Regions from separate parts of the Pseudorhizobium halotolerans genome, predicted to be linked through region 2. Evidence: predicted binding sites of a transcription regulator. Region 2 holds the regulator's gene; each other region holds the start of a gene.
What was found. Region 2 encodes LexA, which represses DNA repair genes until DNA is damaged. Its sites were predicted from a motif close to TGTTCNNNNTGTGTTCNG; they were not measured.

Region 1 (8,054 bases), on a different contig from region 2:
TCCGGCAGACCTCGAAGAGCTTCAGCGTGCGCGGCTCGATGCCCTTTGCCGCATCGATGACCATGACGGCCGCATCCACCGCCGTCAGGGTACGGTAGGTGTCGTCCGCAAAGTCTTCGTGGCCCGGGGTATCGAGAATGTTGAAGACATTGCCTTCGTATTCGAAGGTCATCACCGAGGTGACGACGGAGATTCCGCGCTCGCGCTCGATCTTCATCCAGTCCGAGCGGGTCTGGATGCGGTCCTTCTTCGCCTTCACCTCGCCGGCAAGCTGGATTGCGCCGCCGAACAGCAGCAGCTTTTCGGTGAGTGTGGTCTTACCCGCGTCCGGGTGCGCGATGATCGCGAAGGTGCGGCGGCGGGATACCGCCTCTGCGAGACTTTCAGCCATGTCCGGTAAATCCTGTCAGTTGGCGCCTATCTAGCGATCCGGCCGTCTTTATGCAATTCACCTCGGAAACAAAGGAGCCTCGGCATGCGTGATATCATTGGTCCGGTCCTCAGGTTGGTCCGAATGCCTCATGGGGCAGGGCTGCCGCTGCCAACTTATGAGACCCGTGGGGCAGCGGGAATGGATCTGCCGGCCGCGATCGCGGAGGACGAGAGGCTGATACTGAAGCCGGGACAACGGAAGTTGGTGCCGACCGGCTTCATGCTCGAGATCCCCGAAGGCTTCGAGGCACAGATCCGCCCGCGCTCCGGTCTTGCCTTCAAGCACGGCATCACCTGCCTCAACACGCCCGGCACGATCGACAGCGACTATCGCGGCGAGGTGAAGGTGCTGCTCGTCAATCTCGGCGAGGAGGAATTCGAGATCTCGCGCGGGATGCGCATCGCGCAGATGGTCATTGCCCCCGTGACACAGGTGCAGGTCCACGAGGTGAGCGAGACGGGAGAGACCTTGCGGGGCGCCGGAGGCTTCGGATCAACCGGTGTGTGATTGAGCAAGCCCTGCCTCGGCCTGCCCTCCCCTTGGAACAAAATTCCGCAGCATCTCCCGGATCCGATGCGTCGTGGCTGGCGTTGAAGCAAAAGTCGCCCTACCCTATCGGTAATCTAGGGAGAGCATCATGGCAGACACAAAGAAGCCCGGCCGCGGCCGGATCTATTCCTCCATCACCGAGACGATCGGCGATACGCCCATCGTCCGCCTCGACAAGCTGGCGAAGGAGAAGGGCGTCAAGGCGAACCTGCTCGCCAAGCTCGAGTTCTTTAATCCGATCGCTTCGGTCAAGGACCGTATTGGCGTGGCGATGATCGAGAGCCTGGAAGCACAGGGCAAGATCACCCCCGGCAAGACGACGCTGGTCGAGCCGACATCCGGAAATACCGGCATTGCGCTCGCCTTCGCGGCTGCCGCCAAGGGATACAAGCTGATCCTGACCATGCCCGAGACGATGTCGATCGAGCGCCGCAAGATGCTCGCACTTCTTGGGGCAGAACTGGTGCTGACGGAAGGCCCGAAGGGGATGAAGGGTGCCATCGCCAAGGCCGAGGAGCTCGCCTCCACTCTGCCCGACGCCGTCATCCCCCAGCAGTTCGAGAACCCGGCTAACCCCGAGATCCACCGCAAGACGACGGCCGAGGAGATCTGGAACGACACGGACGGCCAGGTCGACATCCTCGTCTCCGGCATCGGCACCGGCGGCACGATCACCGGCGCGGGGCAGGTGCTGAAGGGCCGCAAGCCCGAGCTCAAGGTGGTTGCAGTCGAACCGAGCGACAGCCCGGTCCTCTCCGGCGGCAATCCGGGCCCCCACAAGATCCAGGGAATCGGTGCGGGGTTCGCGCCGCAGATCCTCGATACCGACGTCTATGACGAGGTCGTCACGATCTCCAACGACGAGGCGTTCGAGACGGCACGGCTCGTCGCCCGGCTGGAGGGCGTGCCAGTCGGCATATCCTCCGGCGCGGCACTCGCCGCGGCGATCAAGGTGGGTAGCCGCGAAGAGAACGCGGGCAAGAACATCGTCGTCATCATCCCCTCCTTCGCCGAGCGCTACCTGTCGACGGCCTTGTTCGAAGGTCTGGGCGGCTGAACATCCTGATGCCGAGTGGCGGACGGATGCGTCCGTTCGCTACTCGCTAATCGCCACCAAGTGTTCGCTGTCTCTTCTAGGCCGCCGCCGAGAGCCGCTCCCCTGCCATGCGGTAGGAGATCGCTTCGGCCAGATGGACGCGACTGACGGTATCGCATCCATCGAGGTCGGCAAGCGTGCGGGCGACCTTCAGGACCCGATGGTAGCCGCGCGCGGAGAACTTCAACTTCTCCGCCGCATCGCGCAGCAATTGAAGTCCCCCCGCATCCGGCTCGGCGATCTTCTCGATCAACGCAGTGGAGCACCGTGCGTTGGTCGAGACATGTGGCGCCCCTGCCGCCCGGAAGCGCTCCTGCTGCCGCTCACGGGCGGCGGCGACGCGTCTTGCGACGTCGGCGCTCGCCTCAGCCGGCCGAGGCCTGATGAGATCGGCTGCAGAGACTGCCGGAACATCGATCCGGATATCGATCCGGTCCATCAGCGGTCCTGAAATGCGTCCCTGATAATCCGACACGCATTTCGGCCCGCGTGCGCAGGTGTGGCCAGGCTCTCCGGCCATGCCGCAGCGGCACGGGTTCATTGCCGCAACAAGCTGAATGCTGGCCGGATAGGAGACCCTGTGGTTGGCGCGGGCAATAACGCATTCCCCCGTCTCGAGTGGCTGGCGTAGCGCGTCCAGCACTTGCGGCGCGAACTCCGGGAACTCGTCAAGGAAGAGGATGCCGTGGTGGGCGAGTGAAGCCTCGCCAGGCTTTGCCCGCAACCCGCCGCCAACGAGAGCGGCCATGGTGGCGGAGTGATGCGGCGTGCGGAACGGACGGCGGTCCGAAAGCTTGCCGCCGGAGAGCTGGCCGGCGATGGAATGGATCATCGACACTTCGAGAAGTTCTGCCGCAGACAAAGGCGGAAGGATCGACGGCAGGCGTGCCGCCAGCATCGACTTTCCCGAGCCAGGGGGACCCACCATTAACAGGTTGTGGCCTCCCGCCGCAGCGACCTCCAGCGCGCGCTTCGCGCTTTCCTGCCCCTTGATATCGATGAGGTCCGGCAGGTTGGCCGGCAGCGCGCGGATCGCCGGTTGCGGTCGTGACATTACCTGCGTGCCGCGGAAATGATTGGCGAGGGCAATCAGGCTGCGGGGCGCGAGAATGTCGATATCGGCGCCGGCCCAGGCCGCTTCCGGTCCGCTGTCGGCAGGGCAGATCAGCCCCTTGCCGAGCGCATTGGCACTAATCGCTGCCGGGAGGGCGCCGGCCACCGGCGCCAGCGTGCCATCGAGGTTCAGTTCGCCAATGACGACATAGCCCGACAAGGCATCGGCCGGAATGGCGCCAAGGGCTGCCATGAGACCGAGCGCGATGGCTAGATCGAAGTGCGAGCCCTCCTTGGGAAGATCGGCCGGCGCGAGGTTCACCGTCACCTTTTTGGGCGGAAGCGAAAGTCCGGAGGCATGGAGGGCTGCTTGGACCCTTTCGCGGCTTTCCGCCACCGCCTTGTCGGGAAGCCCGACAATCGGCATCAGCAGCTTGCCAGGGGAGACCATGACCTGAACTTCGACAGGAACGCCTTCTATGCCCTGAAATGCAACCGTAGAGACACGCGCCACCATAAACCGCCTCCAAGCTCATGCCAGAAGCGCCAAGCGATCCACGCTTTCCGCGCCAGCGATTGCAATCTGGCATGGAAATGAGAATAAAACAAGAACATCACAGGAACTAGTTCCCGTCTCTGTTGCTCTTAGGTTGCACGAGGTTGTAGCGCGAGAACAAAACGGCTCTGTAGCCGCAGTTTCAGCGGCGCTTGGCTTCGATCGCGTCCCAAAGCAGGACAGCAACATCGGCGCCGCCGAACTTCTTCACCTCGCGAATACCGGTCGGCGACGTTACGTTGATCTCCGTCATGTAATCGCCGATGACATCGATGCCGACGAAGATGAAGCCACGCTCTCGAAGCGCGGGCCCGATCCGTTGGCATATCTCCCGATCACGCCGCGTCAGTTCGACGGCCTCGGCACGGCCGCCGACATGCATGTTGGAACGGCTGTCGGTCTCCGCCGGCACGCGGTTGATGGCGCCGACAGGCTCTCCATCCACCAGCAGGATGCGCTTGTCGCCCTTGCGCACGGCCGGCAGATAAGCCTGCGCGATATAAGGTTCGCCGCGATAGACCTGTTCGAACATTTCCAGCAGCGACGTGAAATTGCGATCGTCACGCGCCGAGTGGAAAACGCCCGCACCGCCATTGCCGTAGAGCGGCTTCAGGATGATGTCGCCCATTTCCTGCCGGAAGGCGGCGATCTCCTGCACGTCGCGGCTGATCAGCGTTGCCGGCATCAGGTCGGCGAACTCGGTGACGAAGATCTTCTCCGGCGAATTGCGGACCCAGGCGGGGTCGTTGACCACTAGTGTCTTCGGATGGATGCGCTCGAGCAGATGCGTCGAGGTGATGTAGCCCATATGGAAGGGCGGGTCCTGGCGCAGGTGGATCACGTCCATGGTCGAGAGGTCGACGCGCTCGCGCTCGCCGAGGCTGTAGTGGTCGCCCTTGACGTCCCGGACCTGCATCGGCTCCACGGCCGCAAAGATCTTGCCGTCGCGCATGGTCAGCCGGTCCGGCGTATAGTGGAACAACTCGTAGCCGCGCGCCTGCGCCTCCAGCGCCATGGCGAAAGTGGAATCTCCAGCAATGTTGATGCTGGAGACATGGTCCATCTGGAATGCGACCTTGCGGATGTTCGCCATCGTCCCTGCCCCTTCAAAAATGCCCGCCTGATGTAGGACGGCGGCTCGTCAAAGGCAACGGCCTCAACTGGCGCAGGTTCAGGCCATATACAAAGCCGGTTGAGGAGTGACCGCCGGAGCGTCACGCAGCTCGATGCGCTTGCACGTGTCCCTCGAAAAGAAGTGCAGCCGTCGCGGATCAGCTGCCAGCCTCATTTCGTCGTGCAGCTGCACGTCGAGCGGCATCGCCGCCGTCAGCGCCTGATCCCCCACATGGCCGTGCACGAGACGTTGCGAACCAAGTTCCTCGACATAGTCCAGGCGGAACAGCAGGGCTTCCTCGCCAGGCGCGGCGACCCGCAGGTCTTCCGCACGCAGACCGACGGTGACCTCGCCGGATGTCGGCGCATGTCCGCCCCGCGTCAGCAGCGACGGTCCGACTGCGAGCTTACCCCCGTGCAGTTCACCCTGCAGGAGGTTCATCGCAGGCGAGCCGATGAAGCTCGCCACAAAGGTAGAAGCCGGCCGGTGATAGACGTCGAGTGGTGCACCGATCTGCTCGATCCGCCCGCCGTTCAGCACCACCAGTCGGTCGGCGAGTGTCATCGCCTCGAGCTGGTCGTGGGTGACGTAGATGGAGGTGATGCCAAGGCGGCGCTGCAGGCGCTTGATCTCGCCGCGCATGGAGACACGCAGCTTGGCATCAAGGTTGGAGAGCGGCTCGTCGAATAGGAAGGCTGCCGGCTTGCGCACGATGGCGCGGCCCATGGCGACACGCTGGCGCTGGCCACCGGAGAGCGCACGCGGCTTGCGGTCGAGGTACTGGTCGATCTCCAGCATGCGCGCAGCCTCGGCGACACGCGCATCGATATCGGCACGCGGCGTGTTGCGGTTCTTCAGACCATATTCCAGGTTCTGTCGCACCGTCATGTGCGGATAGAGCGCGTAGTTCTGGAAGACCATGGCGATGTCGCGCTCGGCCGGCTCGCGGTTGTTCACGACGCTGTCGGCGATTGCAACGGTGCCTTCGGTGATCGTTTCGAGACCCGCCACCATGCGCAGCAGCGTGGACTTCCCGCAGCCGGACGGCCCGACGAGGACGATGAACTCCCCGTCGGCGATATCGAGACTGATGCCGCTCACGGCACGCGCGCCGCCCGCATACACCTTGCCGACGTTTTCGACCTGGATGGACGCCATAGTTACTTCTCCGTTTCGACCAGGCCCTTGACGAACAGGCGCTGCATGCAAATGACGATGAGGACGGGTGGCAGCATGGCCATCATCACGGCGGCCATGGCGAAGTGCCACAGCGGTTCGGCATCGGCGCTCGCCGACAGCCGCTTGATGCCAATGACGATGGTGTAGAAATTGCTGTCGGTGGTGACCAGCAATGGCCACAGGTACTGCACCCATCCGTAGATGAAGAGGATGACGAAAAGCGCCGCGATATTGGTGCGGCTAAGCGGCAGAAGTATATCGCGGAAGAATTTCAGCGGGCCTGCGCCATCCACACGCGCCGCCTCCATCAGTTCCTCCGGGATGGTTAGGAAGAACTGGCGGAACAGGAAGGTCGCCGTCGCCGAGGCGATCAGCGGCAGCGTCAGCCCGGCATAGGAATTCAGCATGCCGAGATCCGCCACCACCTTGAACGTCGGCAGGATGCGCACCTCCACCGGCAGCATGAGGGTGATGAAGATGATCCAGAACGCCAGCGCCCGGAACGGAAATCGAAAGTAGACGATCGCATAGGCGGAAACGATCGAGATGACGATCTTGCCTATGGCGATGATCAGCGCCATCCAGAGCGAGTTGAACATCATCACCCAGAGCGGCGGCGCGCCGGAAGAAGTCAGGCCCTCGTTCCACATCAGCGTATAGTTCTCGATCATGTGCCCGCCCGGCAGGAGTGGCATTGCCCCGCTGACGAAGGCACCGGTCCCATGGGTCGATGCGATGAAGGCCACATAGACGGGGAAGGCGACAATCGCGACGCCGACGATCAGGACCAGGTGGGTCAGGAAATCGAGGAAGGGTCTGTTTTCAACCATGTCCGGCACCTCAGTACTGCACGCGGCGTTCGACGTAGCGGAACTGCACCACGGTCAGAACGATGACGATCAGCATCAGGATGACCGACTGGGCGGAGGACGAGCCGAGGTTCAGCCCGATGAAGCCATCGGTGTAGACCTTGTAGACGAGCGTGTTGGTTGCCTGGGCCGGTCCACCCGCCGTCGTCGCGTCGATGATGCCGAACGTGTCGAACATCGCGTAGTTGATGTTGATGATGAGCAGGAAAAACGTGGTCGGGGAGAGCAGCGGAAACACGATCGTCCAGAACCGCTTGAACGGTCCGGCACCGTCAATTGCGGCCGCCTCGATCAGCGAACGGGGCACCGACTGCAGCCCTGCGAGGAAGAAGAGGAAATTGTAGGAAATCTGCTTCCACGACGCCGCGACGATGATGAGTATCATTGCCTGCTCGCCGTTCACCCGATGGTTCCATGTCACGCCGATGCCATCGAGAATATAGGGGAGAAGGCCGATCGACGGGTTGAAGAGAAACCACCAGAGAATACCCACGACGACCGGAGCCACCGCGTACGGCCAGACGAGCAGCGTCGTATAGACCCTGCTCGACCGCATGACCCTGTTCACGCAGACGGCGAGCAGCAGCGACAGGCTCATCGACAGGGCCGTCACCGCGACGGCGAAGACAGCCGTATTGGCGAGGGAATTGAGATAGTTCGGATCCGCGAAAATGCGGCGGTAGTTTTCGAACCAGACGAATGTCGTGCGGAAGCCGAAAGGGTCCTCTCGTTCGAACGAGGACCTGCCAGCCTGGATTGCCGGCCAGATGAAGAAGACAAGCGTGATGACAAGCTGAGGCGCGAGCAACAGATATGGCAGCAGCTTGTTGGAAAAGATGACGCGTTTGGTTTGCATGTATTCTCAGCCCACGAGGCAAGCCGCGCCGTGCCGGCGGTTGCCCGGAAAGGTGGAGAGGCCGGCCGAGCCGGCCTCTCACGGTCTCACTTGTTGGCGGCTTCGAAGTCGCGGAGGATCTGGTTGCCGCCGGCGACGGCGTCGTCGAGTGCCTGCTGCGCATCCTTCTGGCCGGCCAGAAGCGCTTCGAACTGCTCATCCACGACATTGCGAACCTGCGTCAGGTTGCCGAAGCGGACGCCCTTGGAATTCGGGGTCGGCGTGCCCCGGGTGATCTGCTTGATCGCGACATCTGAACCCGGGTTCTGTTCGTAATATCCCTGTTCCTGGCCGAGATCGAAGGCAGCAT
Region 2 (8,054 bases):
GCGCGACCGGTCTTCGCGGCGGCGATCAGCAGATCGGTCTGGCGGCAAAGGAAGGCGGGTATCTGCAGGATATCGACCGTGGGCGCGACCAGTGCGCACTGTTCTTCCGTGTGAATGTCGGTGAGAACCGGGAAGCCGAATTCCCTCTTGAGGTCGGCAAAGATTTCCATCGCGCTGTCCAGGCCGATGCCGCGCTTACCCGACAACGATGTCCGGTTCGCCTTGTCGAAGGAGGACTTGTAGACAAGGCCGATCCCGAGCTCGGCGCAGAGCTCCTTGAGCCTTCCGGCGATCATGAAGGCGTGGTCGCGGCTTTCCATCTGGCAGGGGCCGGCAATCAGCGAGAAGCGAGCCTGCTGGGAGAACAACACGCGGCCCTGGCCTTCACCCACGAAAACTTCGGGATTGGGCTTAACGTCCATGGCGGCACTCCTTTCAAGCGGGCATCTGCTCCGTCGCGTGGACCCGGCTGCGGCGGACGCGATGTCCATAACAGCAACCACCGCCTCTGTCACGGAGCCAAGGCATAAGCACGCCGACGCAGCTGGAACTTTAGCCTTGCGGAACACACCCGGAACATATATGGTCTGTTCCGTATTTGTTTCATCGTCAGGGAACCCGGATGCTCACGCGCAAACAGCAGGAACTGCTTCTTTTCATTCACGAGAGGATGAAGGAGTCGGGCGTGCCTCCGTCCTTCGACGAAATGAAGGATGCGCTCGACCTGGCGTCGAAGTCGGGCATTCACCGGCTGATCACTGCGCTCGAGGAGCGCGGCTTCATCCGCCGGCTGCCCAATCGGGCGCGGGCACTTGAGGTCATAAAGCTGCCGGAAGCCTACAGCACCAGCCTGCAGCCGCGCCGCGGCTTCTCGCCGAGCGTCATCGAGGGCAGCCTCGGCAAGCAGAAGCCGGCGCCGGCCCCCTCGCCGATCGCCGCAAGCAACGAGAACGCAAGCACGAGCGTGCCGGTCATGGGACGTATCGCGGCGGGCGTGCCGATCTCGGCGATCCAGAACAATACGCACGACATTGCGGTTCCTGTCGAAATGCTTGGCGCCGGCGAGCACTATGCACTGGAGGTCAAGGGCGACTCGATGATCGAGGCGGGGATCCTGGATGGGGATACGGTCATCATCCGCAACGGCCAGACGGCCAGCCCCGGAGACATTGTCGTGGCTCTCGTCGATGACGAGGAGGCAACGCTGAAGCGGTTCCGCCGCCGCGGTGCCTCGATCGCGCTGGAGGCTGCCAACCCGGCCTATGAGACTCGCATCCTTCCCGCCGATCGGGTGAAGGTTCAGGGAAAGCTCGTCGGCCTCATCCGCCGCTACCACTGATCATTCGCAGCAGCGCTAAGGGAAGCGTTTGGTCGAAGCTGTCATTTCGCCAGTCATAGAGACGGTGGCTGGTCCATGGACGGCGGGTTCCGGCACTTGCCGCGTTGACCCGCCACAGGGACGGGTCGGGACTGCCGTTCAGATAGATTTCGATCGCGCCAGTCTTTCTCAGGCTTGCGGCGTTCAGCAGCACGGCACCCGCGCGACATTCGTCGAACCGCGCGCGAGGGGCGACAACCAGCGCCGCCAGATCGCAGGCGCTTCCTGCTAGTCGCGGATCCTCGACCACGGCAATACTGACTCCGCCCTCATGGGCTACCGCCACGCACCACAGCTTGGGCAGGCAATGGAATCGACCCGCATCAGCTGCGGCGAGAGCGAGCATCGACGACATTTCCGACCGGATCCGGTCACGCTGTTCGTCGATCAGGGCGGCTTTCGCGGAAGGATCGCCTGCCGCCGCAATGCCAATGTCACTTGCCGGAGACATGACCGGAGCGACGGGCTCGGGAAGCAGCAGGGCGCGCTGCCACTGGTCGAAGATGAAGGCTGGCGGGCGCGCACGGTTGGTGGCAAGAACGCTGCCCCGCAGTGCTACGAGCGCGCCGTCGTCGGAGATCAGAATATCAGGTTGGGGCAATCGGTTCGCCTGCGAGCTCAGCGCGAAGGCGAGCGCCATGATCGGCACGCCGACCAGCCTAAGCCGAGTACGCAACAGGGCGATCAGGAAGCCGATCGAGGCGATCGACAGGAACCAGGGATGCTGCCGGCCGGTGCCGACGTCTCCACCCCAGGCAGCCACGTGCTTTGCGACCGCGATGACCGCCTCCAGCCCCAGACCCATCAATTTCAGGAGGGGCGCGTCGAGCCCGAGCGGCATCAACAACATACCGAGCAGGCCAGCCGGCATGACCACGAAGGAGATGATCGGCATCACGGCGAGGTTGGCCGCCAGGCCATAGCCGGCAAGCCGGTGAAAGTGCTCCATCGAATAGATCGCCGTCGACAGGCCGCCGATCAGCGAGGTGGCGAAAATCCCCGCCATCCAGTGCCAGCCGGTCAGCACCGGCGCGAGCCTGCCGCGGGCGAAGATCGATGGTTCGGGATCCTCCCCTGCGCCGCGCCGGCTCCAATAGGCATAACCCGCGACCAGCGCGGCCGTCGCCGCGAATGACATCTGGAAACTCGGCCCCATGATCTCGGAAGGGGCCATCGCCAGCATGATGAGCGCCGCCAGTGCGATATTGCGAAGGCTGATTGCCGCGCGGTCGAACCATACGGCGATGAGCATCACCGCCATCATCAGGTAGGCTCGCTCTGCGGAGACCGCAAAGCCGGAGACGAGATAGTAGGCAGTGGCCATGAGCAGCGCCCCGGTGGCGGCGATCTTCTTCACCGGCCACGCCTGGGCGAAGCCGGTGAACAGGCAGAGGCAACTGCGCAGTCCGACGAAGAAGATACCGGCCGCGAGCGCCATGTTGAGCCCGGAGATCGCCACGATATGGGCAAGGCCGGAGATGCGCAGGGCCTCCGTCGTTTCTCGGGAGATCGCACGTCTCTCATCGGTGACAATGGCTGCTGCGAACGCACCCGCGTCTCCTGGCAGCACGCTGCGTATCCGGTCCGCGATCATGCTGCGCAGGGAGAAGATCCATCTCTCGAGTGCCCGGCCCCAGTCCAGCGCTGCGGCCTGCGAAGGGACTGCCGCCTGTGGCGCACCGTAGAAGAAGCCGATCGCCCCGATGCCATCATGAAAGGAGCGGAAGGCAAAATCATTCAGGCCGGGCAGCGCAGGCCCGGAAGGCGGAGACATGCGTGCGCGCCCCCTAACCGCATCGCCTGCCTCGAATGGCCGGTGCTTGCCGCGGGCGAGAAGGATCACGTCGCGCGGCGGTCGCCTGAGGGTCGGCTGCTCCGTCTGGTGAACACGGATGAAGTAGCGCCACCGGCCCTCACCCGCTGGCTCGCGACGATGCACCTCGCCAGAAATGGTCGTGGTGACGGGGGAGTCGAGGATAACGGTGGCATGCCGCCAGGTCTCGAACTGCGCAAGGGCCATCCCCGCCAGAACAAGCGTCGGCGCAAAGAGAAGCAGCGGGAGCCTTCCGGAACGGTGTTGGACGACGATCGTGGCGACCGCCAACGCGACCAAGAGCGCCAGCGGGAGCGGCGCCGGCGGATTGCGGGGAAGCGTGAACCAGAAAATCGCGCCGGCCCCGGCAAGCACGGGCACGAACAGGAAGGCGTGGCCATGGGCGACTTCCTCCTCCAGCATCCTGCGCACCTGCGCCGGAAGGCGTTCCATCAACCGCGCGACGTCGCCCAGGCTCAACGACGCCGGGCTTCGAAACCGGCTATCGGCAAGGACCGGCGCCGACCTCTCGCCAGTATCACGGACGCTGCCTGCCGCTGCGGGAGCGGAAACCACACCCGGCTCGGACTGCTCCCGAAGTAGGCCCTGCTGCGGCATCCGCGTCCACCCGCCCCACCGGAGGAAGAATGCAACCAGGGCAGGCGAAATGCAATCCATAACTGCAAGCCGGTTGCACCAACATCCAGGTCATGCTCCGGTCCGTTGGCGGATCGTTAACCGCATCCAAGGCTCGGCAGCAGAAGCGATTTCGGCACCGCACAATTAGACCTCCGCAGTGCTTGGCAGCGGCGACCGGATCATATAGCAACACACTACGCTTAATTCTTGTGGCGTTTTGAGACGCCCCGCCGCCAACAGTTTGGAGGATCAGCATGACGGATAAGAGCGCAAATCTGGTACTGGGTAACAAGAACGTCGAATTGGGCGTGAAATCCGGAACGATCGGTCCGGACGTTATCGACATCGGTGCCCTCTACAAGGAAACCGGGGCCTTCACCTACGACCCCGGGTTTACCTCTACCGCTTCGTGCGAATCGAAGATCACCTACATCGACGGGGACGAAGGCGTCCTGCTGCATCGCGGCTACCCCATCGAGCAGCTGGCCGAGCACGGCGACTTCCTCGAAACCTGCTATCTGCTTCTCTACGGCGAACTGCCGACCGCTGCGCAGAAGAAGGACTTCGACTACCGCGTCACGCACCACACCATGGTGCACGAGCAGATGACGCGCTTCTTCACCGGTTTCCGCCGCGATGCCCACCCGATGGCCGTCATGTGCGGCTGTGTTGGCGCACTATCGGCCTTCTATCACGACTCCACCGACATCACCGATCCGCACCAGCGGATGGTGGCTTCGCTGCGCATGATCGCAAAGATGCCGACGATCGCCGCGATGGCCTACAAGTACCATGTCGGCCAGCCCTTCGTTTACCCGCAGAACGATCTCGACTACGCATCCAACTTCCTGCGCATGTGCTTCGCCGTCCCGTGCGAGGAATACAAGGTGAACCCGGTTCTGGCCCGTGCCATGGACCGCATCTTCATCTTGCACGCCGACCATGAGCAGAATGCCTCCACGTCGACGGTCCGTCTCGCCGGTTCGTCGGGCGCCAATCCGTTCGCTTGCATTGCAGCCGGCATTGCCTGCCTCTGGGGCCCTGCGCATGGCGGCGCCAACGAAGCGGCGCTCAACATGCTTACGGAAATCGGCAGCGTCGATCGCATCCCGGAATTCATCGCCCGGGCGAAGGACAAGAACGACCCGTTCCGCCTGATGGGCTTCGGGCATCGCGTCTACAAGAACTACGACCCACGCGCCAAGATCATGCAGAAGACCACGCACGAGGTCCTGGCCGAACTCGGTCACAAGGACGATCCGCTGCTGCAGGTCGCCATGGAGCTCGAGCGCATCGCCCTGACGGACGAGTACTTCGTCGAGAAGAAGCTCTACCCGAATATCGACTTCTATTCGGGCATCACGCTGAAGGCGATGGGCTTCCCGACCACCATGTTCACGGTGCTGTTCGCGCTGGCCCGTACCGTCGGCTGGATCGCTCAGTGGGCCGAAATGGTCGAGGATCCGCAGCAGCGCATCGGTCGCCCGCGGCAGCTCTATACCGGCGCTCCGAAGCGGGACTATGTTCCCGTCTCCAAGCGCTGATCTGCAACCTATCGAAATGCAAAAAGCCCGGTCATCGGCCGGGCTTTTTTCTTCCCATCACCTCAAGGACTATGCCCGCCGCCGCCTCTCCAGGCGGCACCTGTGTCTGGAGGCGCTGCCAGGTAAGGTCGAAACCTTCGAGCATCGCGCGCCGCTGCAGGGTGTCGCCAGCCAGTCGCTCCAGCCAGCGGGACAGGCTGCCGGGGCGCACCACCTCGTTCAGATACTCCGGAATAACCGGGTAGTCGGCAATCAGGTTGGGAAGTGCGGCCGACCAGATCTTGATGCGCTTCGACATCAACGTGATCAGCCAATCTGCCTTGTAGGCGGAAACGGCAGGGACGCCGCAGAGGGCCAATTCCAGAAGCACCGTGCCGGAGGCAGCCAGCGCAGCATCCGCCTCTGCGAATGCCGCCCACTTCTCCTCTGACGAAACGGTAATCTCCACGCTGACAGGCAAGGTCGCAGCGATCTCGCGGACCAGCGCCTCCTGCCGCGGCACAGTCGGCAGGAGCGCTCGTACCGGCCCCACCCGCCCGGCCAATTCCGCCGCCGCCTGGCCGAAAATCGGAAGCAGCTGGCGGATTTCGGCGGCGCGTGAACCGGGGAGCAGCAACAGCGTAAGCGCGTCGCCCGGCTGCTTCTGTGCCCAAGCGCGGCGTAGGTCACGAACCTTGAGAAGCGCTGGCTCGCTCGTCAATCGGTGGCCAATGAAGGTTGTCGGAGGACCACCAAGGCGCTGCATGGCGGCCGGCTCGAATGGCAGTACCGCCAGCACATGGTCGACATAGGGCACCATGGCTTTGGCGCGGTACTCTTTCCACGCCCACACGCTCGGGCAGACATAGTCGATGATCGGCAGGTCCGGCAGCGCCGCCCTCACCCGCCGTGCGACCCGATGCGTGAAATCCGGACTGTCCACGATGACAAGGACATCCGGCTTCGCGGCGATCACGGCGTCTGCCGTCTGGCGGATGCGGCGGAGAAGTTGCGGCAGACGCTTCAACACCTGGGTCAGGCCCATGATCGACAATTCGGAGAAGTCGAACAGCGACTGAAGGCCCTCAGCCTGAAGAGCCTCTCCGCCCACGCCAAAAAGCTCTACCGGGCCTGGATGGGCTTTTCTCAACGCGGCGACGAGGTCCGCGCCCAGCAGATCGCCGGAGACCTCACCAGCGATGACAGCAACCTTCAATGCTTTGGCCATCAAAGCCCTCCCTTCGGAAGCCCGGTATCGATCCCGCAGACGAAGATCCCCGCCCGATCGGCCGCCGCAACCAGTGCCTGCTCCTCCAGTACCAACGATCGGCCCGCCTCGACCGCAATGCCGGCAAGGCCGGCGCGGGCTGCATTTTCAACGGTCGAGAGGCCGATTGCCGGCAGATCGGCCCGGACATCCTGCTGTGGCTTGCACAGCTTGACGAGAACGCCTCTCCGGCGCTGCGAGATCCTCCCCTCCCGGCGAAGCTCCGCAACCCGCTCAAGCATTTGATCCGTTCCCTCGGCGCCTTCCAGCGCGACGACGCGCCCGCCGACGCTGACCGCGCCTTGCCCGACATCCAGCCGTCCCAGCGCCAGGGCCGCCTCGACCGCCTGCTCGATGTCGCGCAGATCATCTGCCGCTGGCCGGGCGGTCGTCAGTGGGCCGGTGCGCGCCAACAGTCCAGGAGCTATCTCGTGCGCGCCAAGCACCCGGCATCCCATGCCCTCGAACAGCTTGATGACCATCTGCAGGACAGCGTCGTCGCCGCCGGAGACCAGTGTGCGGATAACTGCAGGCACCTGCAGCAGCGTCCGGAAGGTCGGACGGATATCGTGCAGTTCGGGACGCCGCCTGACCGCTCCCGACATCACCACCCGACCGACACCCTTTTCGCGGATGAACCGCTCGATTCCGGCAAGATCGCCAACGCCTGCGCTCAGCGTCTCAAAGCCTTCGAAACTACGGTCGGCTTCATCTGCCAGTGCAATGACGACTGGATCTTCACCCGCGTCGCGGGCGGCTTCCGCAAGATAGAGAGGCAACTGGCCCCAACCTGCGACGATGGCAAGCCGCCCCTTGCCGATGGGGGCCGGGCGGACAATCATGGTTCAGGCTTTGCCGCGGAACGGAGAGGAAATTGCCCGATCGCTGTCGGCCGCGATGAAGTCGAGGATCTCCACGACTTCGCGACAATCGGCATATTCATCCCGGATCGCCGCAGCATTGGTGCGGATATTTCCTTCGCCCTCGAAGATCTGCTTGAAGGCCTTGCGAACACGATGGATGGTCGCGCGGTCGATGCCAGCACGCGTCATGCCGACGATATTCAACCCCGCCAGGATGCCGGGATTGCCGTTCAGCATACCGTAGGGGATGACGTCATAGTTCACGGCAGTCAGGCCGCCGATGAAGGCGTTGCGCCCAATGCGGTTGAACTGGTGAACGGCGGAACCTCCGCCGAGAATTGCGCGGTCATCGACCTTCACGTGCCCCGCCAGCATGACGTTGTTCGACATGACGATGCCGTTGCCGAGGATGCAGTCATGGGCGACGTGGGAGTTGGCGAGGAAGAGGCAGTCGTTGCCGATCACCGTCCTGCCGCCACCGCCGACCGTGCCCATGTTGATGGTCACGCCTTCACGCATCGTGCAATTGTCGCCAATGGTCAGGGTCGAGTCTTCGCCGGCCTCGTGAAGG
Region 3 (8,054 bases), on a different contig from region 2:
GGAAGGGGCGGCCAAGAACATCACCGTCAACGCCATCTGCCCAGGCTATATCGGGACTGACATGGTAAAAGCGGTACCGGAAAAGGTTCTGAACGAGCGGATCATCCCGCAGATTCCGGTGGGCCGACTGGGCGAACCAGAGGAAATTGCCCGTTGCGTGGTCTTCCTTGCATCAGACGACGCAGGTTTCATCACGGGATCGACCCTGACCGTGAATGGGGGGCAGTACTTCGCCTGATCTCCATTCGGAAGACAAAACGAAAAGCGGCGCCGGGGTTACCGGCGCCGCTTTCTTGTTCCAGAAGGTGCCAGTTAGCGGCAGCGTGCTTCGTAGGTCCGGCCGTAGCGATCCCGATAGACGCAGTAGCCCGAACGCTCCTGTGATGCGCCCACCAGCGCGCCGACAGCACCGCCGGCGACCGCGCCGACCGCTGCGCCACCCCAGCTGTTCGTTGCAAGGCCGCCGACAACAGCGCCCGTACCGGCACCGATGGCCGTGCCGCGTTCCGTGGACGTGCAGGATGCGAGAGAGCCGATGAGGGCGGCGGCGAGCAAGATCTTCTTCATGATTTTTCCTTCCCGATTTGACGACGCTTTACTAGATCCTGCCCATGAGCAGGAGGATTATGACGATGACCAGGATGAGCCCGAGACCTCCTGACGGTCCGTAGCCCCAGCCGCGGCTGTAACCCCAATTCGGCAAAGCGCCAATCAGGAGCAGTATCAGGATTACCAGCAACACCGTACCGAGCATGCTATTCTCCGATCCAACATTCAGGATGCGGGAACAAACGCATCTTCTACCGTTTTGTTCCGCGGCATCAATGGGCGGGAAAGCAATTTGTTCCAGGACCGGCGCGAGGAATGCTCACACGGCCATAGGCCGCGTGAGAACAAAACAGCATCCGAGCGGGTCAGCGATTCGTCGCCAATTTGTTCCGCTTTGTTCATGACGACCTTGCAAAACAGCGGGACCGGCACGCTGGCGTCTTGCCATGCCGGCTCGCGATTGCCATGTCTGGGGCGCTGGTGACGCGTGCTCCGGCACTCACCATGTACGGATACGGATTTGAATTTCCATCCCATGATCCTCAGCGGCCGCGGTGTTACCGCCGTCCTCGGCCCCACCAATACCGGCAAGACCCACTATGCGATCGAGCGGATGGTGGCCCACGGCAGCGGCGTGATCGGTCTGCCGCTGAGACTTCTCGCCCGCGAAGTCTACACCCGCGTGGTGGAGAAGGTCGGGACGAACGCGGTCGCCCTGGTGACCGGCGAGGAAAAGATCAGCCCGCCGAATGCCCGGTTTTCTGTCTGTACTGTCGAAGCGATGCCGCGGGAAACAAACGCTGCATTCGTCGCGATCGATGAGGTGCAGCTGGCTGCCGATCTCGAGCGCGGACACATCTTCACCGATCGCATCCTGCATCTGCGAGGTCGCGAGGAGACGCTGCTTCTCGGTGCCGGCACGATGCGGCCGATCCTGGAACGCATCCTGCCCGGCATTACCATCGTCGAGCGGCCACGGATGTCGCAACTTTTCTATGCGGGCCAGAAAAAGATCACCCGGCTCCCGCAACGTTCGGCCATCGTGGCGTTCTCGGCCGATGAGGTTTACGCGATTGCCGAACTCATACGCCGTCAGCGGGGTGGCGCCGCGGTCGTTCTTGGCGCGCTCAGCCCCCGCACCCGCAACGCCCAGGTCGGGCTCTACCAGGAAGGTGATGTCGAATATCTGGTGGCGACCGACGCCATCGGCATGGGCCTCAATCTGGATGTCGATCATGTTGCCTTCGCTCAGGACCGCAAGTTCGACGGTTTTCAGTTCAGGCATCTCACGCCCGGTGAGATGGGCCAGATAGCCGGCCGTGCCGGCCGCCATCTCCGCGATGGCACGTTCGGCGTAACAGGTCAGGTCCCGCCGCTCGACGATGAGCTTGTCGAGCGGATCGAGAGTCATGAGTTCCAAGAGGTCAAAGTCCTGCAGTGGCGGTCGAAGGCGCTCGACTTCTCGTCGCTCCGGGATCTGCGCGAAAGCCTGGAAGTGGCTCCCACTGTTCCTGGCCTTACCCGCGCCCTGCCCGCCACCGACAGCCGGGCTCTGGAGCACCTCTGCCGCTATCCCGAGATCGTGGATATCTCCACCACGCCGGCGCGGGTCGAAAAGCTGTGGGAGGCTTGCGCGCTCCCGGACTACCGTCGAATTGCGCCGGCGCAGCATGCGGACCTCATTTCGACTCTTTTCTTCGATCTTGTGCGTCGCGGAACCGTTAATGAGGAATTCATGGCCGAGCAGGTCAAGCGCGCTGACCGCACGGATGGTGAAATCGATACCTTGTCGGCGCGGATCGCACAGATCCGCACGTGGACTTACGTCTCGAACCGCCCGGGCTGGCTGACTGATCCGACACACTGGCAAGAAAAGACCAGGGAAATTGAGGACAGGCTGTCGGACGCGCTACATGAACGGTTGACGAAACGCTTTGTTGACCGCAGGACATCTGTGCTCATGAGGCGCCTGAGAGAGAATTCGATGCTGGAAGCAGAAATCAGTGTGAATGGCGATGTCTTCGTAGAAGGACATCACGTCGGGCAGTTGGCCGGATTCCGGTTTACGCCGGTATCGGGCGCTGAAGGTCCCGATGCGAGGGCTGTCCAGGCGGCGGCACAGAAGGCTCTGGCGCTCGAGTTCGAGGCGCGGGCGGCACGCCTTTTCGCGTCCGGCAACAGCGATCTTGCGATCGGCTCGGATGGCTTCGTCCGCTGGCTGGGTGATCCGGTTGCGCGCCTTGCGGCGAGCGACCATGTGATGCGGCCGCGCGTCATCCTGCTTTCCGATGAGCAACTGACGGGCAATGCACGCGATCATGTCCTCGCTCGAATCGAGCGGTTCGTGAACCATCATATCGCGACTGTGCTTAAGCCTCTCGATGATCTCTCCCGTGCTGAAGACCTCCAAGGCCTTGCCAAGGGACTGGCGTTCCAACTGGTTGAAAACCTCGGTGTCATGTTCCGCCGCGATGTCGCGGACGACGTGAAGTCGCTCGACCAGGACGCGCGCGCTTCCATGCGCCGCTACGGCATCCGCTTCGGCGCGTATCACATCTTCATGCCGGCGCTCCTGAAGCCAGCCCCGGCAGAACTCATTACCCTGCTCTGGGCGCTCAAGAACGATGGTCTGGACAAGCCGGGTTACGGCGAACTCATTCCGGCACTGGCCGCCGGCCGGACGTCCGTTGTTGCCGATCCAGGCTTTGAGCGCACCTTCTACAAGCTCGCCGGCTTCCGCTTCCTCGGCAAGCGTGCGGTGCGCGTGGACATTCTGGAGCGTCTGGCGGATCTCATTCGTCCGCTCCTGCAGTGGAAGCCCGGCTCATCGCCCCGTCCAGAGGGCGCCTATGACGGGCGCCGCTTCATGACGACAACATCGATGCTCTCCATCCTGGGAGCCACTCCCGACGACATGGAGGAAATCCTCAAGGGTCTCGGCTATCGCGCCGATACCGTGACCGCAGAAGAGGCGGCATCGTTCCTGGCGGCACAGGATCCCGCTCCGGCATCGGAAGCTACGGCAGAGGCGCAGGCGGAAACTGCTGAAAAGACCGAGGATGCTGCCGATGAAAGCGCGTCTCCCGGTAATGAACCAGTCACCGAAGCGCCGGTCGAGGGTGCCGTGGCGGAGCCTGAAGCCGCCGCTGCCGAGGCTAACGAAGGCGAAGCGGCTGCTGCAGCCGAGCCCGAGGCTCCGAAGCCTGTACTGCTATGGCGTCCAGCGGGACGCAACGAGAACCAGCGTCCAGGCCGCCCGCAACAGGGAGAACGTCGTCACGGCCGCGATGAGCAGCGTGGCGAGGGCCGCGGACAGGGTGAGCGGGAGGCCAAGGGGCCGGGACGCTCCAATCGTCGTCCGGATGGCAAGCCTGGCCGCGGTAACCGCCCTGAGCGGGGTGAGCGCCCCGACCGCGGCAAAGGGCCGCAGCCCGCACGGTTTGAGGCGAAGCCGCCACGCAAGGAGAAGCCGGTGGACCCGGATTCACCCTTCGCCAAGCTGGCCGCGCTGAAGGAACAGATGAAGAAGTAGGCTGCCATGGACGAAGAAGGCCCGCGGGAAGGTTCGCGCCAGCGTATCGACAAGTGGCTCTTCTTTGCGCGCATGGTGAAGTCGCGCTCGCTCGCCCAGTCGCTGATCGCCGCAGGCGCAGTGACCCTGAACGGCGAAACGGTTGTCCAGCCTGGCTGCCTCGTTCGTCCCGGAGACAGGGTCGGGCTTGCGCTGGAGCGGCGCGACGTCCTGCTGCTCGTTCGCGACGGCGGCGATCGTCGCGGGCCGTTCGCGGAGGCGCGGCTCCTCTATTCCGACATTTCCGAGACCCTCGGCCCACAGAGGCCGCTGACGCCTTTCGAGCGCGCCCAGAGGCGTCCTCGACCGTGAGTATCGGGCGTATCGGCATTGCGCGAGCGGCCGCACACCAAGGAGAATAATGCTCCTCCCTGATCCCTTTCCGGAGAAGGTTTATCCTTGCTAAGCGTCGGGAAAGGTCTTACCTCACAGACCGACGCGCAGGGGTTGCGCCGGGGTGGCCGCAAAGGCCGCGATGGCCTCTCGTCTGTGCCGGCGAGCGGCCAATCTCCCGAGGCCGAGCCCGCCAGACCGCAATTCTGGAGTGCTGCATGACCTACGTGGTGACTGACAACTGTGTTCGCTGCAAATATACCGATTGCGTGGAGGTTTGCCCCGTCGACTGTTTCTATGAGGGCGAGAACTTCCTTGTCATTCATCCGGATGAATGCATCGATTGCGGCGTCTGCGAACCGGAATGCCCGGCTGAGGCCATCAAACCCGACACCGAGCCGGGTCTGGATAAGTGGCTGAAGGTGAATGCCGAATACGCCCAGATCTGGCCCAACATCACGGTGAAGCGCGAGCCGATGCCAGAGGCCAAGGAAATGGATGGAGTTCCTGGCAAGTTCGATCAGTATTTCTCGCCGGAGCCTGGAAAGGGCGACTGAAGCTGGTGCTGCGCAGTGGGTGTGCCTTCCATTTGTGCAGCTAGGTCAGCGTGCCGTCATGGCGCGCATAAAAGCAAATAATTGATTTCCGCACTTTTTTGTGGTAGACAGGGATTACTGTTCCACAAGCGGCACAAGTGTGCCCAAAAAACATCACGAAAGTTACAGATCATCCGACGCGGTTTCCGTGACATTCCCCTAATGTGTTTGTCGTCGTTTATCGCGGAGGAGGTTCTTTTCGCGCACGTTGGTCGGACCAGTATCGAGTGACCCGACGGTTTCCCCCGTCTCATCCGGGCCTGCCTGACCCGGCCCCGGTCGTACACCGGGTGCGTAACAGGGAGTTTGTGAAACGTATGACGACCCAGCAGAAAAAATCTTCGGCACGCCAGGGCTTCAAGACCGGTGAAGCGATCGTTTACCCGGCACATGGCGTAGGTATGATTACCGCCATCGAAGAGCAGGAAGTGGCGGGCATGAAGCTCGAGCTTTTCGTGATCGATTTCGAGAAGGACAAGATGCGGCTCAAGGTGCCAGTGGCTAAGGCCGTCAGCATCGGCATGCGCAAGCTCTCCGAGACCGACTTTGTCGAGCGCGCGCTCAAGGTGGTCCAGGGCAAGGCCCGCGTAAAGCGCACCATGTGGTCGCGCCGCGCCCAGGAGTATGACGCCAAGATCAACTCCGGCGACCTTATCTCCATCGCGGAGGTTGTTCGGGACCTTTACCGTGCGGAAAACCAGCCGGAACAATCCTATTCTGAGCGCCAACTCTACGAAGCTGCCCTCGATCGGATGGCGCGGGAGATTGCAGCGGTCAACAAGATGTCCGACACGGAAGCCGTACGTCTGGTCGAGGTAAACCTCGCCAAGGGCCCGAAGCGCGGCAAGGTCGTTGAGGAAGAAGAGTCCCAGGACGAAGCCGCATAAGCTTCGGCTGCATCGCAGCTGTAAAAAACCCGGCCATTGCGCCGGGTTTTTTATTGGAACTTTTTCTCGCGCAGGACGTTAACCCGCCGGAACGGCGACAATTGTGGCGTCTGCAGACGCTTCAAGAACCGCTCCTCAAAACAGGAAATAGGGGCCAGCCGCGAGATGGCAAGGCCCCTTGGGAACGAAGAGGGGACGAGGAAGGCGGAGTGGGTAAATCGTGGCGGCGGCCGCGGCACCATCTGACTGTCATTCTTGTCGAAGCCAGCCAACGTCACGGAGAAGACACGATGAAAGCCATGTCTGCCGACCGCAATATGATTAAGATTGCAATGTCAGCTCCCTATCTGGCCAGAGACGAGGAGCGCAGTCTCGCGGTCCGGTGGAAGGATGACCAGGACCAGGATGCCCGCAATCAGATCGCTCTTGCCCATATGCGGCTCGTTATCGCCATGGCATCCAAATTCCGCGGCTTCGGCCTGCCGATGAGTGATCTCGTTCAGGAAGGTTATGTCGGGCTTCTGGAGGCGGCAGCCCGCTTCGAACCGGCCCGCGATGTCCGGTTCTCTACCTATGCCAGCTGGTGGATTCGCGCCTCGATGCAGGATTACATCCTTCGCAACTGGTCAATCGTCCGCGGTGGAACGAGCTCGGCCCAAAAGGCGCTGTTCTTCAACCTTCGCCGGCTGCGTGCGAAGCTCGCGCGGGGCGACAGCAACCTTACATCGCGGGCTATCCACGAGGAAATTGCTGCTGCACTTGGCGTAAGTGTCGCGGACGTTCAGACCATGGACGCCCGTCTGTCGGGCAATGACGCCTCACTTCAAGCACCTTCCATAGCCGGCGATGCAGACAGCGGCGAGCGGCTGGACATGCTCGCAAGCGGCGAGCCCCTTCCCGACGAACAAGTCTCCGGCCTGATTGACGGGGAGCGGCGCATGCGCTGGCTACACGGAGCTCTCACCAAGCTGAATGACCGCGAGAAGAAGATCATCCGGGCTCGCCGGCTGACGGACGAGGGAGCGACGCTTGAGGCGCTTGGTGCTGAACTCGGCATTTCCAAGGAACGAGTGCGTCAAATCGAAAGCCGCGCCATGGAAAAGCTGAAGTCGGCGCTGGTCTCCGCGAACCCCCAGATGGCAGCCTGCTAAGCTGCCAAGGGATTATTCCGCAACGATCTTGAACCGCTGACCCGGCGAGACTGCAGTGCCAGCCGGGAGCGCGTTGATCACCCGGAAAAGGTCCAGCTTCCGGTTGGTTCCCATCATTCGCGCCGCCATGGTCGCAAGCGTATCCTGTGGGCCTGCAGTTACCACCCTCACACGCAATGGTTTGAGGGAGGCAATTTCCTGGGGCGTCATCTTCCTGAAGCTTGACTTCAGCACGGTGGAAACCGTTTCCAGTGCCGGGCTACCCTTCGGAACGGCGGTGAGGAAGCGAAAGATCTGGTCATCGATCCGTATGACGGTGACGTCAAAATCCCAACGCTCCGCCGAAGCGCGGGCCGTGGCTGCCGGAAGTCCGTTAACGCTGGCCATCCGCACCGTTTCCGGCTTGAGACCGGCGACCCAGCCGCTGGTGAGGTAGTTGGTCAGGCTGGTCGTTTCACCGGCGTCGACGCCATCGAAACGGATCGCGGTCTCGCCGGGGCCGGTCGCAAGGACGGCATCCACCTTGTTGTCGATCTGGAAATCCTTCGGCACCTCAAAGCGTATGCCGAGGCTCCCGTGCAGGAATGTCTGTCCGCGAACGAAGCCCTCTTCCGGGCTGTCACCGAAGAGAAGCCCGTCGATTCCCGCGAGATAGTAGTCCCGGCCGCGGTCGCCGACGGTGCCTTCCATGCCTTGTGCGCGAGCGTGACGACGGGCGAGGTCGACGCGCTGCGGCGCATTCGGGTGGCTCGACAGGAAGTCCAGGCTCTGATCGCTGTCCGGATCGACCGAAGAGAAGCGCGCATAGGCCGCCATGGAGTCGAGGAACCGGGGTGCAGCGTAAGGGTCATAACCCGCTTCCCCCAGCATCCGGACACCGATGACATCGGCTTGCAACTCCTGCTGCCGCGAAAAGGCCGCGAGGCGAAGTTTCCCGCGTGCCAGCGCCTGCTTGCCCGCCAGGTCG
Region 4 (8,054 bases), 180 kb from region 2:
TCTCGACGGAGAGGATTTCGTCGCCCTCCTCCTCGAGCTTCATTGCGATCTTGCCGTTGCGGTTGACCTGGATGAAGTCGGAAAGCTTGTTCCGGCGAACGGTGCCGCGTGTCGTCGAGAACATGACGTCGAGATTGTCCCACGTCGTCTCGTCTTCCGGCAACGGCATGATGGTCGTGATGCGCTCTCCCGGCTCCAGCGGCAACATGTTGATCAGTGCCTTGCCGCGCGAGGTGGGCGTGCCGATCGGCAGGCGCCAGACCTTCTCCTTATAGACGATGCCGCGAGACGAGAAGAACAGCACCGGCGTGTGCGTATTGGCAACGAACAGCCGGGTCACGAAATCTTCGTCACGCGTCGCCATGCCGGAGCGGCCCTTGCCGCCGCGCCGCTGTGCGCGATAGGTCGTGAGCGGCACCCGCTTGATGTAGCCGAGGTGTGAAACGGTGACGACCATGTCCTCGCGGGCGATGAGATCCTCATCGTCCATGTCGGGGCCGCCTTCCAGGATTTCGGTGCGTCGCGGCGTCCCAAATTCGTCCCGGACGGCCGTCAGCTCGTCTTTGACGATCTGGTAGATGCGAACCCGCGAGGAGAGGATTTCCAGGTAGTCGCTGATCTCTGCACCGATCTTGTTGAGTTCGTCGGCGATCTCGTCACGGCCCAGGGCCGTCAGGCGGGCAAGACGCAGTTCCAGGATCGCACGAGCCTGTTCTTCCGACAGGTTGTAGGTGTCGTCGTCATTGATGCGGTGGCGCGGATCGTCGATCAGCCGAATCAGCGCATCGACATCATGCGCCGGCCAGCGGCGCGTCATCAGTTGCTCACGCGCGGTTGCCGGATCCGGCGCGCGACGGATCAGGTTGATGACCTCGTCGATATTCGCGACGGCGATCGCCAGACCGACCAAGACATGTGCGCGTTCCCGGGCCTTGCGCAGAAGGTACTTGGTGCGCCGGCTGACGACTTCCTCGCGGAAGGCGACGAACGCCTTCAGCATGTCGATCAGCGTCAACTGCTCGGGCTTGCCACCGTTCAGGGCCACCATGTTGCAGCCGAATGACGTCTGCAGCGGCGTGTAACGGTAGAGCTGGTTGAGGATGACTTCGGCATTGGCATCGCGCTTGAGCTCGATCACGACGCGGTAGCCCTGGCGGTCGGATTCGTCGCGAAGATCGGAAATGCCTTCGATGCGCTTGTCGCGCACGAGCTCGGCCATCTTCTCGATCATCGTCGCCTTGTTCACCTGGTAGGGAACCTCAGTGATGATGATCTGTTCGCGGTCTCCCCGCATCGGCTCGATATGCGCCCGGCCGCGCATGATGACTGAGCCGCGCCCGGTCTCATAGGCGGACTTAATCCCTGCCCTTCCCAGGATCAGTGCGCCGGTCGGGAAATCGGGTCCCGGGATGATCTGCATTAGTTCCGGCAGTTCGATAGCCGGATTGTCGATCAAGGCGATGCAGGCATCGATCACCTCGGCAAGATTGTGCGGCGGGATGTTCGTCGCCATGCCGACTGCGATGCCACCTGCGCCATTGACGAGGAGGTTCGGGAAGCGTGCCGGTACCACGACCGGTTCGGACATCGTCCCATCATAGTTGTCGCGAAAGTTGACCGTCTCCTTGTCGAGGTCGTCAAGAAGCGAATGTGCAGCCTTCGCCAGGCGGCACTCAGTGTAGCGCTGAGCTGCCGGCGGATCGCCGTCGATCGAGCCGAAGTTGCCTTGGCCGTCGATCAGCGGCAGGCGGAGCGACCAGTCCTGCGCCATACGTGCCAGGGCGTCGTAGATCGCAGAATCGCCATGAGGATGGTATTTACCCATCACGTCACCGGTGACGCGCGCCGACTTCACATACTTCTTGTTCCAGTCGATGCCCATCTCGCTCATGGAGAAAAGGATGCGGCGATGGACCGGCTTCAATCCGTCACGAACATCCGGGAGCGCGCGGCTGACGATGACGCTCATGGCGTAATCGAGATAGGACCGCTGCATCTCTTCCATGATGGAAATGGGTTCGATGCCGGGTGGCAGCTTTCCGCCGCCGGGGGTGCTTTGCTCAGTCAAATCGGATCACGATCTTTGTTCGGAATCAGTTGTGTTTCTATAGCGGAAAGCGGCTTCATGCGCCAAGTTCGACACCGGTTGTGAACAGGTTTCGAACCCTGGCGAGAAAGCCCGCCGTGGCGCGGCGCGCCAGACAATGGCGAGGCCGCCCTTCCCTTGAAGGTGACGCTGTCCTAACAAGGTCGGAGGGGGTCCGCAAGGATCGGCAAACGCGCTGGAGGAGAGATGGCGACTGCAGACATATTGGTCAATGCCTTCACCACCCTGCTCGTCACACTCGACCCGCCCGGGCTGGCGCCGGTTTTCCTGGGGCTGACGGTCGGCATGAGCCGTGAACAGCGCCGTCACGTCGCTGTGCGCGGCTCGCTGATAGCTTTCGGCATACTTGCCGTCTTCGCCCTCTTCGGTGCGAGCCTGCTGGGCTCCCTTGGGATATCCATGGGCGCCTTCCGCATCGCCGGCGGACTTCTGCTGTTCTGGATCTCTTTCGAGATGGTCTTCGAGCGTCGGCAAGAGCGCAAGGAAAAGACGTCGCAGGCGGCAATCACGGTCGACCACCTTCATAACATTGCGGTGTTTCCGCTGGCGCTTCCGCTGATCGCCGGACCCGGAGCCATTTCCGCGACGGTACTTCTCGCCGGCACCCTGGCAGGCCCATGGGACCGCCTTCTGCTGATCGGCGTCCTGGCACTCACAATGGGTGTGGTATTGGCGGCCCTGCTGATTGCCGAACGGCTAGACCGATTCCTCGGAGTGACGGGGCGGGCCATCCTGACCCGCCTCCTTGGAGTTATTCTGGCGGCACTCTCCGTCCAGTTCGTGGTGGACGGCGTGAAGTCGGCGTTCAACACCGTCTGAGGCTCGTCAGTTCGGTCGCTCACAAAGCGACCGAACGTAGATCAGAACGGGATGTCGTCGTCCAGATCGCGGGAGAAGCCGCCTCCGCCACCCTGGCCACTACCTTGGCCTCCACGGCTTCCGCCGGAGGCTGGCCGGTCGTAGTCGTCGCCGAAGTTGCCTCCGCCGTAGTCGCTGCCGCCACTAACGCGGCCACCACTGCCGCCGCCATAGCTCCCCTGCCCGCCACCTTCGCCGCGCCCGTCCAGCATGGTCAGCGTCGAGTTGAAGCCCTGCAGAACGACCTCCGTGGAATAGCGGTCATTGCCGTTCTGGTCCTGCCACTTGCGGGTCTGCAGCGCGCCCTCGATATAGAGCTTGGCGCCCTTCTTCACATACTGCTCGACGACCTTGCACAGGCCCTCGTTGAAGACGACGACATTGTGCCATTCGGTCTTCTCCTTGCGTTCGCCGCTGTTGCGGTCACGCCAGCTTTCCGAAGTGGCAATGCGCAGGTTGGCGATCGGACGGCCGTCCTGCGTGCGCCGAATTTCAGGATCGGCTCCGACATTACCGATCAGGATTACCTTGTTGACGCTTCCAGCCATAGTTCTTCACCTTGTTCGCTGCCTGTCGTGCAGCCAATTTCCGAGAGGACGGTAGCTTAGACCATCTGCCGCCGGGATTGGCCTCCCTCTGCCGCTCATCCACAGTCGATTTTTGTTCTTTTTTTGTTCTATTTATTCTCTATAATCGAGTCAAGCGACTCGCATTTGACGCGGTCTGTTGGAGTTTCTGCCTTCACACCGCCACTTCATTCACTACATAAGGGCATCGATCCTTCCCCACCGAGCAGACTAATGAGCGAACTTAAGACGATCTCCATCCGTGGTGCGCGTGAGCATAACCTGAAGGGTATCGATCTCGACTTGCCGCGCAACTCGTTGATCGTCATGACCGGGCTTTCCGGTTCAGGCAAATCCTCCCTCGCCTTCGACACGATCTACGCCGAGGGACAGCGACGCTATGTCGAAAGCCTTTCGGCCTATGCGCGCCAGTTCCTGGAGATGATGCAGAAGCCGGACGTGGACCAGATCGACGGGCTTTCTCCTGCCATTTCGATCGAGCAGAAGACGACGTCCCGCAATCCGCGCTCCACTGTCGGCACGGTCACCGAAATCTACGACTACATGCGCCTGCTGTTTGCGCGCGTCGGCGTTCCCTATTCGCCGGCAACCGGCCTGCCGATCGAGAGCCAGACGGTCAGCCAGATGGTGGACAGGGTCCTCGCCTTCGAGGAGGGAACCCGTCTCTACATCCTGGCGCCGATGATCCGCGGTCGAAAGGGCGAGTACAAGAAGGAACTCGCCGACCTGATGAAAAAGGGCTTCCAGCGGGTGAAGGTGGATGGCCAGTTCTACGAGATCGCCGATGTGCCGGCGCTCGACAAGAAATACAAGCATGACATCGACGTGGTGGTGGATCGCCTCGTTGTGCGTTCGGCCATCGGTGCGCGACTGGCCGACAGCCTCGAGACCTCGCTGAAGCTTGCCGACGGTCTGGCAGTCGCGGAGTTTGCCGACAAGCCGCTCCCGCCGCAGGAAACGGCCGCGGGCGGCTCGGCGAACAAGTCGCTGAACGAAACGCACGAACGCGTGCTCTTTTCTGAGAAATTCGCCTGCCCCGTTTCGGGCTTTACGATCCCAGAGATCGAACCGCGACTGTTCTCCTTCAACAATCCTTTTGGTGCCTGCCCCACTTGTGACGGGCTCGGCTTCCAGCAGAAGATCGACGCGGCGTTGATCGTGCCGGAGCCGAGCCGCACGCTGCGCGACGGCGCTATAGCCCCATGGGCCAAGTCGACTTCACCTTATTACAACCAGACCCTGGAGGGGCTTGGGAAGGTCTATGGCTTCAAGCTGTCCACCCGCTGGTCGGAACTCTCCGAGCAGGCGCAGTCCGCCATCCTCCAGGGGACCGAAGAGAAGGTCGAGTTCCATTACGCGGACGGCGCCCGGTCCTACAAGACAACGAAGACATTCGAAGGGATCGTTCCCAACCTCGAACGCCGCTGGAAGGAAACCGACAGTGCGTGGGCGCGCGAGGAGATAGAGCGCTACATGTCGGCGGCGCCCTGCCCCGCCTGCAACGGCTTCCGTCTGAAACCGGAGGCACTGGCCGTCAAGGTCAACGCGCTGCATATCGGTCAGGTGACCGACATGTCCATCAAGGTGGCGCGGGACTGGTTCGAGGAACTGCCGCAGCACCTGAACACCAAGCAGAACGAGATTGCGGTGCGCATCCTCAAGGAGATCCGCGAACGGCTGCGCTTCCTCAACGATGTCGGCCTCGACTATCTCAGCCTTTCCCGGAATTCAGGCACGCTGTCCGGCGGCGAAAGCCAGCGCATCCGGCTTGCCTCGCAGATCGGCTCAGGGCTCACGGGGGTGCTCTATGTCCTGGACGAACCGTCGATCGGTCTTCACCAGCGCGACAATGCGCGGCTGCTCGATACGCTGAAGCACCTGCGGGACATCGGCAATACCGTGATTGTCGTCGAGCATGACGAGGACGCGATCCTCACCGCTGATTATGTCGTCGATATCGGTCCTGCCGCAGGCATTCACGGCGGTGAAGTGGTCGCGGAAGGCACGCCCGCGCAGGTCATGGCAAACCCTAAATCGATCACCGGCAAGTATCTTTCCGGCGAACTCGGTGTCGCGGTGCCCGCCGAACGTCGCAAGCCGAAGAAGGGAAAGGAGATCAAGGTCGTCGGCGCCCGCGGCAACAATCTGAGGAATGTCACCGCATCTGTGCCGCTCGGCGTTTTCACGGCGGTAACCGGCGTTTCGGGCGGCGGTAAGTCCACCTTCCTGATCGAAACGCTCTACAAGGCCGCCGCACGGCGGGTCATGGGTGCGCGAGAGATCCCTGCCGAGCACGACAGGATCGACGGTTTCGAACACATTGACAAGGTGATCGATATTGACCAGTCGCCGATCGGACGCACGCCGCGCTCCAACCCGGCCACCTATACCGGCGCCTTCACCCCGATCCGTGACTGGTTTGCAGGCCTCCCCGAGGCGAAGGCGCGGGGCTATGCGCCCGGCCGCTTTTCCTTCAACGTCAAGGGCGGCCGCTGCGAGGCCTGCCAGGGCGACGGCGTCATCAAGATCGAGATGCACTTCCTTCCCGACGTCTACGTCACCTGCGACGTCTGCCACGGCAAGCGCTACAACCGTGAGACGCTCGACGTGCATTTCAAGGGCAAGTCAATCGCCGATGTGCTGGACATGACGGTCGAGGAAGGTGTCGAGTTCTTCTCGGCCGTTCCCTCCGTGCGTGACAAGTTGCAGGCGCTCTTCAATGTCGGCCTGGGCTATATCAAGGTGGGGCAGCAGGCCAACACGCTTTCGGGGGGCGAGGCGCAGCGCGTCAAGCTAGCCAAGGAATTGTCGAAGCGCTCGACCGGACGCACGCTGTACATCCTCGACGAGCCGACGACGGGTCTGCATTTCCACGACGTGGCAAAGCTCCTCGACATGTTGCACGAACTGGTGAACCAGGGGAATTCGGTGGTGGTCATCGAGCATAATCTCGAGGTCATCAAGACGGCGGACTGGATCATCGACATCGGGCCGGAAGGTGGAACCGGCGGCGGCGAAGTGGTGGCAGCCGGACCGCCGGAGGCGATTGTCAACGAAAAGCGGTCCTATACGGGTCAGTTCCTCAAGGAACTGCTCGATCGACGACCGGCGAAGAGGGTTGAGGCGGCGGAGTAGTCGCCGGGGAGGCATGATGCCAGCGAAAGGCACGATTCGCACCGGAATCGGAGGCTGGACCTTCGAGCCGTGGGAAGGCAGTTTCTATCCCGAGAAGCTGCCGAAGAAGCGGCAGCTTGAATATGCGTCCGGCAAGCTGAAGGTCATCGAGGTCAACGGCACCTATTACGGATCGCAGAAACCTGAGACTTTTGCGAAATGGGCCTCCGAAGTGCCGGAAGGCTTCATCTTCACGCTCAAGGCCAGCCGCTTCACGACCAACCGCAAGGTCTTGGCGGAGGCCGGCGAATCGATCGACAGGTTCTTTGCCCAGGGGCTGACGGAACTCGGCCCGCATCTCGGACCGATCCTGTGGCAGTTCGCGCCCACCAAGAAGTTCGAGCCCGAGGATTTCGAAGCATTCCTGAAGCTTCTGCCGGACAATGTCGACGGACTGCGTCTGCGGCATGTCGTGGAAGTACGCCACGACAGTTTCAAGGTTCCGGAATTCGTGCAACTCCTCGCCCGATACAATGTAGCGCCCGTCTGCGCCGATCATCATGAATACCCGATGATTGCTGACGTAACCGCTGATTTCGTCTACGCGCGGCTGCAGACGGGATCCGACGACATCCCGAATTGTTATGCGGAAGCCGATCTGAAGGCGTGGGCGGATCGCCTGGAGACATGGGCGTCGGGTGGTGTGCCGGGTGACCTGCCGCTCGTCGACGGGGCTCGTAAACCGAAGCAGGAACCACGTGACGTCTTTGCCTTCTTCATTCACGAAGGCAAGGTGAATGCCCCGCAGGGGGCGATAGCCCTCCAGGGTTTGGTCGACGGCTGATCAGTCAGCGTCGAGCGGCCTAATGGCGTGGACCAGCGCTTCGGCCGTCATGCCCTCCCCTGCGCGAAGAGCGGCTTCCCCGTGGAGATAGACGCCCGCGGCGGCCGCCTCGAATGCCGGCATGCCGTTGGCCAGCAGTGCGCCGATCATTCCAGCGAGTACATCGCCCGAGCCCGCCGTCGCGAGCCAAGGCGGAGCGTTCTCGTTGACAGCGGCCCGGCCGTCGGGCGCAGCAATGACGGTATCGGCCCCCTTGTAGACGACGACGGCATTCGACCGTTGTGCGGCAGCCACCGCCTTTTCGACCTTGCTCAGCTCGAAGGCGTCACCGATATCCGGGAAAAGACGGGCGAACTCCCCCTCGTGAGGCGTCAGGACAAGGCGGGTTTCGCCGCGGTAGGCATCGAAGAGCAGGTCCGGACAGTCCCGGAAGGATGTGATCCCGTCAGCGTCCAGCACGAGCGGGTGGCCATCGAGCGCCAGGACGAAATCCCTCGCCTTTGCACCAACGCCAAATCCCGGTCCCAAAACGAAGGCCGAGAGT

Region 1: the regulator LexA is predicted to act here: its motif matches at 3,728-3,745, upstream of FN060_RS13385 (YifB family Mg chelatase-like AAA ATPase).
Region 3: the regulator LexA is predicted to act here: its motif matches at 924-941, upstream of FN060_RS01125 (helicase-related protein).
Region 4: the regulator LexA is predicted to act here: its motif matches at 3,627-3,644, upstream of uvrA (excinuclease ABC subunit UvrA).

The regions. Positions count from the first base shown of each region.
Region 1 covers NZ_CABFWE030000007.1:100,608-108,661, forward strand. Annotated here, with positions in the region: gene FN060_RS13370 (peptide chain release factor 3) at 1-391, opposite strand, end outside; gene dut (dUTP diphosphatase) at 476-940, shown strand; gene cysK (cysteine synthase A) at 1,071-2,039, shown strand; gene FN060_RS13385 (YifB family Mg chelatase-like AAA ATPase) at 2,116-3,648, opposite strand; gene gshB (glutathione synthase) at 3,830-4,780, opposite strand; gene ugpC (sn-glycerol-3-phosphate ABC transporter ATP-binding protein UgpC) at 4,859-5,959, opposite strand; gene ugpE (sn-glycerol-3-phosphate ABC transporter permease UgpE) at 5,962-6,810, opposite strand; gene ugpA (sn-glycerol-3-phosphate ABC transporter permease UgpA) at 6,821-7,705, opposite strand; gene ugpB (sn-glycerol-3-phosphate ABC transporter substrate-binding protein UgpB) at 7,792-8,054, opposite strand, start outside.
Region 2 covers NZ_CABFWE030000005.1:459,216-467,269, reverse strand. Annotated here, with positions in the region: gene kdsA (3-deoxy-8-phosphooctulonate synthase) at 1-422, opposite strand, end outside; gene lexA (transcriptional repressor LexA) at 623-1,339, shown strand; gene FN060_RS07190 (ComEC/Rec2 family competence protein) at 1,320-3,809, opposite strand; gene gltA (citrate synthase) at 4,085-5,374, shown strand; gene lpxB (lipid-A-disaccharide synthase) at 5,406-6,581, opposite strand; gene FN060_RS07175 (LpxI family protein) at 6,581-7,462, opposite strand; gene lpxA (acyl-ACP--UDP-N-acetylglucosamine O-acyltransferase) at 7,466-8,054, opposite strand, start outside.
Region 3 covers NZ_CABFWE030000001.1:217,254-225,307, reverse strand. Annotated here, with positions in the region: gene phbB (beta-ketoacyl-ACP reductase) at 1-238, shown strand, start outside; gene FN060_RS01135 (YMGG-like glycine zipper-containing protein) at 313-570, opposite strand; gene FN060_RS01130 (DUF3309 family protein) at 599-754, opposite strand; gene FN060_RS01125 (helicase-related protein) at 1,085-4,081, shown strand; gene FN060_RS01120 (RNA-binding S4 domain-containing protein) at 4,088-4,432, shown strand; gene fdxA (ferredoxin FdxA) at 4,672-5,010, shown strand; gene FN060_RS01110 (CarD family transcriptional regulator) at 5,367-5,936, shown strand; gene FN060_RS01105 (RNA polymerase factor sigma-32) at 6,227-7,087, shown strand; gene FN060_RS01100 (M48 family metalloprotease) at 7,100-8,054, opposite strand, start outside.
Region 4 covers NZ_CABFWE030000005.1:641,724-649,777, forward strand. Annotated here, with positions in the region: gene gyrA (DNA gyrase subunit A) at 1-2,068, opposite strand, end outside; gene FN060_RS08095 (MarC family protein) at 2,294-2,926, shown strand; gene FN060_RS08100 (single-stranded DNA-binding protein) at 2,968-3,513, opposite strand; gene uvrA (excinuclease ABC subunit UvrA) at 3,766-6,687, shown strand; gene FN060_RS08110 (DUF72 domain-containing protein) at 6,704-7,510, shown strand; gene FN060_RS08115 (NAD(P)H-hydrate dehydratase) at 7,511-8,054, opposite strand, start outside.